One region of the Streptomyces macrosporus genome, then DNA from elsewhere that is predicted to be linked to it. Evidence: riboswitches for the same ligand, from Rfam matches in the RefSeq annotation. Region 1 holds a riboswitch; the other holds the start of a gene.
What was found. Region 1 has a riboswitch for glycine ahead of gcvP (aminomethyl-transferring glycine dehydrogenase). Riboswitches for the same ligand answer to the same signal wherever they lie in the genome.
Positions count from the first base shown of each region.

Region 2: another riboswitch for glycine. It lies ahead of gcvT (glycine cleavage system aminomethyltransferase GcvT); the one in region 1 lies ahead of gcvP (aminomethyl-transferring glycine dehydrogenase).

Region 1 covers NZ_BAAASZ010000036.1:32,855-36,247, forward strand. Annotated here, with positions in the region: gene gcvP (aminomethyl-transferring glycine dehydrogenase) at 1-1,254, opposite strand, end outside; glycine riboswitch at 1,319-1,438, opposite strand; glycine riboswitch at 1,440-1,538, opposite strand; gene ABD335_RS25820 (PRC-barrel domain-containing protein) at 1,672-2,067, shown strand; gene ABD335_RS25825 (DNA polymerase IV) at 1,986-3,393, opposite strand, start outside.
Region 2 covers NZ_BAAASZ010000051.1:68,131-71,523, reverse strand. Annotated here, with positions in the region: gene gcvH (glycine cleavage system protein GcvH) at 1-52, opposite strand, end outside; gene gcvT (glycine cleavage system aminomethyltransferase GcvT) at 164-1,279, opposite strand; glycine riboswitch at 1,338-1,455, opposite strand; glycine riboswitch at 1,456-1,564, opposite strand; gene ABD335_RS27930 (AAA family ATPase) at 1,772-2,431, shown strand; gene ABD335_RS27925 (enhanced serine sensitivity protein SseB) at 2,478-3,248, shown strand; gene ABD335_RS27920 (hypothetical protein) at 3,353-3,393, shown strand, end outside.

The sequences.
Region 1 (3,393 bases):
GTTGATCCCGGCCTCCAGGGCGGCGGCGACGACCTCGTCGGCCCGGCCCGGCACCCGTGCGGTGACGGTGTCGAAGAACGCGTCGTGCACGACCTCGACGCCGCCCTCGCGCAGCCCGGCGGCCAGGACGGCGGCGAGGCGGTGGGTGCGGCGGGCGATGGCGGCCAGCCCGTCGGGGCCGTGGTAGACGGCGTACATCGAGGCCATCACGGCGAGCAGCACCTGGGCGGTGCAGATGTTGCTGGTGGCCCTCTCGCGGCGGATGTGCTGCTCGCGCGTCTGCAGGGCCAGGCGGTACGCCGTGGTGCCGTCGGCGTCCACCGAGACGCCGACCAGCCGGCCGGGCAGGTTGCGCGCGTAGGCCTCCCGTACGGCCATGTATCCGGCGTGCGGCCCGCCGAAGCCCATCGGCACGCCGAAGCGCTGGGTGGTGCCCACCGCGATGTCGGCGCCCAGCTCGCCGGGCGGGGTCAGCAGGGTCAGGGCGAGCAGGTCGGCCGCGACCGTGACGACGGCGCCCAGCTCGTGCGCCCGCTCGACGACGGGGCGCAGGTCCCGTACGGCGCCCGAGGCGCCCGGGTACTGCAGCAGGACGCCGAAGACGCCGCGCTCGGCGATCTCGGCGGGGATGCCGTCGGACAGGTCGGCGACCACGACCTCGACCCCGGTGGGCTCGGCACGGGTCTCGATCACGGCGACGGTCTGCGGCAGGCAGTCGGCGTCGACCAGGAACACGCCGCCCTTGACCTTGCCGACGCGCCGGGAGAGCGCCATGGCCTCGGCCGCCGCGGTGCCCTCGTCCAGCAGCGAGGCGCCGGCGGTGGGCAGGCCGGTCAGGTCCGCCACCATGGTCTGGAAGTTCAGCAGCGCCTCCAGGCGCCCCTGGGAGATCTCCGGCTGGTAGGGCGTGTAGGCGGTGTACCAGGCCGGGTTCTCCATGACGTTGCGCAGGATGACCGGCGGGGTGAAGGTGCCGTGGTAGCCCAGGCCGATCATGGGCTGCAGCACCCGGTTGCGGGAGGCCAGGGAGCGCAGTTCGGCGAGGACCTCCGCCTCGCTGCGGGCCGCGGGCAGGTTCAGCGCCTCGGTGCTCCTGATCACCTCGGGCACCGCGGCGGCGGTCAGCTCGTCGAGCGACCCGTAACCCACCTGGGCGAGCATCTTGGCCCGGTCGCCGGCGTCGGGGCCGATGTGGCGTTCCTCGAAGGGCGTGCCCCGCTCCAGCGCGGTGAGGGAGATGCGGTCGTGTGTCATCTGCGGAGGCCTCCTGGTCTGTGCGACCTGCGAGGGGCACCACGGCACGGGCGCCCGAACGGCCTCCCCCTCTGTCATCTCGACCTGAGAGCTTCACCGGTCCGCGCCCGCGGTCCGGTTTTCACCGTCGGTGAGGAGGGGCGGCGGTGTCGTTCGTCCGCGCCCGCCCTGCTTTCCAGAGTGACCTCGCCCGCGCGGTACGTGTGCCTGAGAGATTCCGGGGAGGGTTTGCTCCTTCGGCGCCTCCGGCGTCTGCCGTCGGAGGACTCTCCCGCTCGGGGTCAGCAGCCGTTTCAGAGCCTACCAGCGACGGGTGCCGCCGGCCTCGTGTCGTTCCGGTCCCGTTGTCGAGTGGCCGATGCACCGAATGTGCCCTTTCGTTGTTTGTAGTCCTCGTTTCCGAACAAGCGCGACTTCATGCGAGCAGTTGGAGGGACCGTGCAGACCGACATCGATCCGCGGCACCTGATAGGGCTCAAGGCGTTCGACCGCGACGGGCAGAAGATCGGCACCGTCGACGAGGTGTACCTCGACGACGCCACCGGCGTGCCGGAGTGGGCGGCGGTGCGCACCGGCCTCTTCGGCCGCGACGCCTTCGTCCCGCTGGAACCCAGCGAGGTGGTGGACGGGGCGCTGCGGGTCCCCTTCGAGCGCTCCCTGGTCAAGGGCGCGCCGGACTTCGGCGTGGGCCACCACCTCTCCCCCGAGCAGGAGCTGATGCTCTACCGCCACTACGGGCTGGACGTGTCCGTCGAGGCGTCCCTGTCCGACGACGAGATGACCTTCGGACGGATCGCGGGGTCGGAGGGCTGACCGACCCGGAGGGGAAGCGGGTCGGAGGGCTCCAGTTCCGGGTCGTCCACCGCGAAGGTGCGCACCCGGCCCGGCGGTGATCCGGGTTCCTCGAACCGCACCGTCACCCGCCCCAGACCGCTGCCCTGGACCCAGCCCGGCCCGTACCGCGCGTGCCGCACGTCCAGACCGGGCAGCCAGCGACGTACGGCCCCCGAGACCTCCCCGGCCGCCGGGGCGACCGCCACGGGCGGAGCCGGCCGCGGCGGCCGGTCGCCCTGGAGAGCATCGCCGGCCTGGGCGAACAGGTCCTCCTGGGTGAAGTCGGCCAGGCCGCTCACCCCGACCCCCAGCAGCCGCACCCCGGCGGTGGTGTCCACCCCCTCGATCAGCCGCGCGGCGGCCTCCCTGACGACCGCCGGATCGTCCGTGGGACCGCGCAGCGTCTCGGAGCGGGTGAGGGTGGAGAAGTCGTAGTTGCGCACCTTGATCACCACCGTGCGTCCGGAGCGCCCCGCCTTCCGCAACCGTTCCACGCAGCGGTCGGCCAGCCGGGCGATCTCCGCGTGGATCCGGGCGCGATCGGTGAGGTCGGTGTCGAAGGTGTCCTCCACCGAGACCGACTTGGCGTCCCGGTCGGCCACCACCGGCCGCTCGTCGATCCCCTGCGCCATCATGTGGAGCGCCGTGCCGTGCGCCCGGCCCAGCAGACGGACCAGTTCCGCCTCCCCGGCCTCGACGACCTCCCCGACGGTCGCCACCCCCGCCCGGCGGAGCGTCTGCTCGGTGGCGGGGCCCACCCCGGGCAGCGTGCGCACCGGCATCGGGGCCAGCAGGGCGCGTTCGGTGCCGGGCCGGATCACCACCAGTCCGTCGGGCTTGGCCTGTTCCGAAGCGATCTTGGCGAGCATCTTCGAGCCGGCCAGTCCGACCGAGCCGCTGAGCCCGGTGGCGGCCCGGATGTCCCGGCGCAGCCGTTCGCCGACGGCGCGGGCCTCCCGCGCCGACGCCACCCTCGAGCCGCCCGCCTGGAGGTCCACGAACGCCTCGTCCAAGCTCAGCGGCTCCACCAGCGGCGACAGCGCGCGCAGCAGGCCCATCACCACGTCGCTCACCTGGCGGTAGAGGCCGAAGCGGGGCGTGAGGTAGGCGGCGTTCGGGCACAGCCGCCGGGCCTGCGCCATCGGCATCGCCGAGTGCACTCCGAAGGGACGGGCCTCGTAGGAGGCGGTGGCGACCACCCCGCGCGGGCCGAGGCCGCCGACGATCACGGGCTTCCCGCGCAGGCTGGGCTTGGCCGCCTGCTCCACGGCGGCGTAGAACGCGTCCATGTCCAGGTGCAGGATC
Region 2 (3,393 bases), on a different contig from region 1:
CCGACAGCCACTCGTGCTCCTTGCTGTAGCGCAGCTGCTGGGGGTTGCTCATGGCGTGATTCTCCTGATCAGAGGTGGGTGGTGAGAAACCGGTCTTGCCAGGTGGGACGGTGTGGACGGGCACGGGGCGGGGCCGCGGCGGACCCCGGCCCCGCCGCGGCCGTCAGCGCTCGCGCCGGTAGAACGGCAGCGCGACGACCTCGTAGGGCTCATGCGTACCGCGGATGTCCACGCACACACCTTCCGTGCCCGGAGCGGCGTGGGCGGCGTCCACGTACGCCATCGCGATCGGCTTCCCCAGGGTGGGGGAGGGGGCCCCGGAGGTGACCTCGCCGATCACCGCGCCGTCGGCGGTGACCACGGCGTACCCGGCGCGCGGCACCCGGCGGCCGGCGGCGACCAGGCCGACCAGCTTCCGCGGCGGGTTCCCCGCCGCCCGGCGGGCCGCCTCCTCGAGGGCGGCGCGGCCGGTGAAGTCGCCGGGCTTGTCGAACTTCACCACGCGGCCGAAGCCCGCGTCGAAGGGGGTGATGTCGCGGGTCAGCTCGTGCCCGTACAGCGGCATGCCCGCCTCCAGCCGCAGCGTGTCGCGGCAGGCCAGCCCGCACGGCACCAGGCCCGCGTCCGCGCCGGCCTCGGTCAGCGCCCGCCACAGCGTCTCCGCGTCGTCGGGGGCGACGAACAGCTCGAAGCCGTCCTCGCCGGTGTAGCCGGTGCGGGCGATCAGCGTCTCCACGCCCGCGACCGTGCCGGGCAGCCCGGCGTAGTACTTCAGCCCGTCCAGGTCGGCGTCGGTGAGCCTCGCCAGGACGGCGGGCGAGGCCGGGCCCTGGACGGCCAGCAGCGCGTACGCCTCGCGGTCGTCCCGCACGGTCGCGTCGAAGCCGTCGCGGCGCTCGATCAGGGCGTCCAGGACCACCCGGGCGTTGGCGGCGTTGGCGACGACCAGGTACTCCTCGACGCCCAGCCGGTAGACGATCAGGTCGTCGAGGATGCCGCCGGACTCGTCGCAGATCATGGTGTAGCGGGCCCGGCCCACGGGAACCGTGGAGAGGTGCCCGACCAGGGCGTGGTCCAGCAGTTCGCCCGCCCGCGGGCCGGTGACGGTGATCTCGCCCATGTGCGTCAGGTCGAACAGTCCGGCGCGGGTGCGCACGGCGTTGTGCTCGTCGCGCTCGCTGCCGTAGCGCAGCGGCATCTCCCAGCCGGCGAAGTCGGTCATGGTCGCGCCGAGGGCGCGGTGGACGGCGTCGAGGGGGGTGCGTCGGGAATCGCTCATGGCTGTTGCTCCCAGGCGGGTGGCGTGGACGGTCCGGTGAACGGCGGGGGGATGAACATCCTCCCCATCTGTCATCGGAACCTGAGAGGTTCGCCACGAGCCCGCGACGGACGGACCACGGCTTGCACCTTGGGTGGGACGCCCTCCTCGAGGGGGCGCCCGCTTTTCAGATGTGCCTTGTCCGCGCGGTATCGGGGCCTGAGAGATTCAAGGGAGGACTTGCTCCTTCGGCGCCCCGGCACCCGCCGCGACGGCGGCTGTCGGGAACTCTCCCGCACGGACTCGAACGGCCGGTATGCAGTTGACGCGCACATCATCGCATGTCCGGCACGCCATGGGGAGGCGGGGCGCGCGAGGATGGGAAGACGGTGGCCGAGAGAAAGGAGTGTCGGGAGGTTCCCGGCGGCCGGCCACCTTGTCCGTCGTCATCCTTCTTGACACGCTCTGGGTGGAGCCGCGAAGCACGTGGCCGACAGCGGGGAGGGCCTACCGGTGAGCAGCCTGGAGAGTGCTTGTGCGGCGCGGAGCGGACCGGCGCCCCGGGCGGTGCCCGCGTCCGTGCGGCCGGAGGGACGCGACCTGCGCGGAACCGAGGGGGTGCGGGTCCTGCGCTTCCCCGCCGGGGACCGGGTGGTGGTCTCCGGCCTGCCGGGCAGCGGAAAGTCCACCCTGATCCGGCGCGTGGTGGCGGCGAACGAGACGGTGGTGCGGATCGACTCCCAGGACGTGCGGGAGCGCTGGGAGCGGCGGCTGCCCGCCCGGCTGCCCTACGTCGTCTACCGTCCCCTGGTCCGCGTCGCGCACTACCTGTCGCTGTGGCGGGCCCTGGCCTCGGGCGCGGGCGTGGTGGTGCACGACTGCGGCACCCAGCGCTGGGTGCGCCGCTGGCTGGCGCGGGACGCCCGGAGGCGCGGGCGGGCCCTGCACATGGTGCTGCTGGACGTGCCGCCGGAGGTGGCGCTGTCCGGGCAGGCGGAGCGGGGGCGCGGGGTGTCGACGTACGCGTTCGCCCGGCACCGGCGGGCGGTGGGGCGCCTGGTGGCGGACGTGGAGGCCGGTCGGCTGCCCGCGGGGTGCGTCTCGGCGGTGCTGCTGGACCGCCCCGCGGCGGGGGCGCTGCGCGGCATCGTCTTCGAGCGGCGCCCGGGGTGAGGGCACGGGCGGGCCGTCGCCGTCCGGATGCGGATAGTGTTCCGACATGACCATCCCGCAGCAGTACGGACCGGGACACGGCGGCGGCTGGCCCGGAAACGAGCTGGAGGAGACCCTCGCCGCGTCGGTCGGCGTCCCCGGAGCGGGCGCCCGGTTGCTGGAGGTGCTCGGGCGCAGCAGCCTGTGGGTGCCGCTGCCCGAGGGCGGGGGCCCCGACAGCCCCAACCTGGACCTGCCGACCATCCAGCTCGACGGGGCGCCGTACGTCCCCGTCTTCAGCTCCGAGCAGCAGTTCCTGCAGTGCGCCGGCTCGCACCTGCCCTTCGCCGTCGCGCCCGCCCGCGAGTTCGCCCGCGGTCTGCCGCCGCAGGTCGGCATCGTGATCAACCCCGAGGGCACCGTCGGCGCCCCCATCCCCCCGCCGGCCGTGGCCGAGCTGTGCCGCGAGGGCGGCGCCGCGGGGGTGCCGGGCGTGGCGAGCGGGGCCCGGGTGAGGCTCTTCGAGCCCGACTGGCAGGAGGAGCCGGTGGACTTCCTGGCCGCGGCGGCCGGGGAGTTCGCGGGACTGCCGCAGGTGCGCACCGCGCGCCGCGGCCTGGCCAGCGTCGAGGGCGACGCGCCCGCGCTGTTCGTCGGGGTGGAGCTGGACCTGCTGGACCCCGAGTCCCGGGTCGCGGCGCACGACGCCCTGAGCCGGGCGCTGGGACGCGAGCCGGTGCGGTGGCCGGTGCAGATGGTGCTGCTGGACGCCGCCCAGGACCCGGTCGTGGACTGGATGCGCGAGTGCGTGCGGCCCTTCTACACGCGTGACCGCTAGGCGAGCGGCGGGAGTCGGCCCGTCGCTCGGTCGATTCCCCTTCCTCGCATCACCGTTCGGAATCGACCGGGCACGCTTGGCGACGTCTGTCCTATGATCGGGTCGTGACGACCGAGGCACACGGGGAGACCCTCGCGGCGTTCTG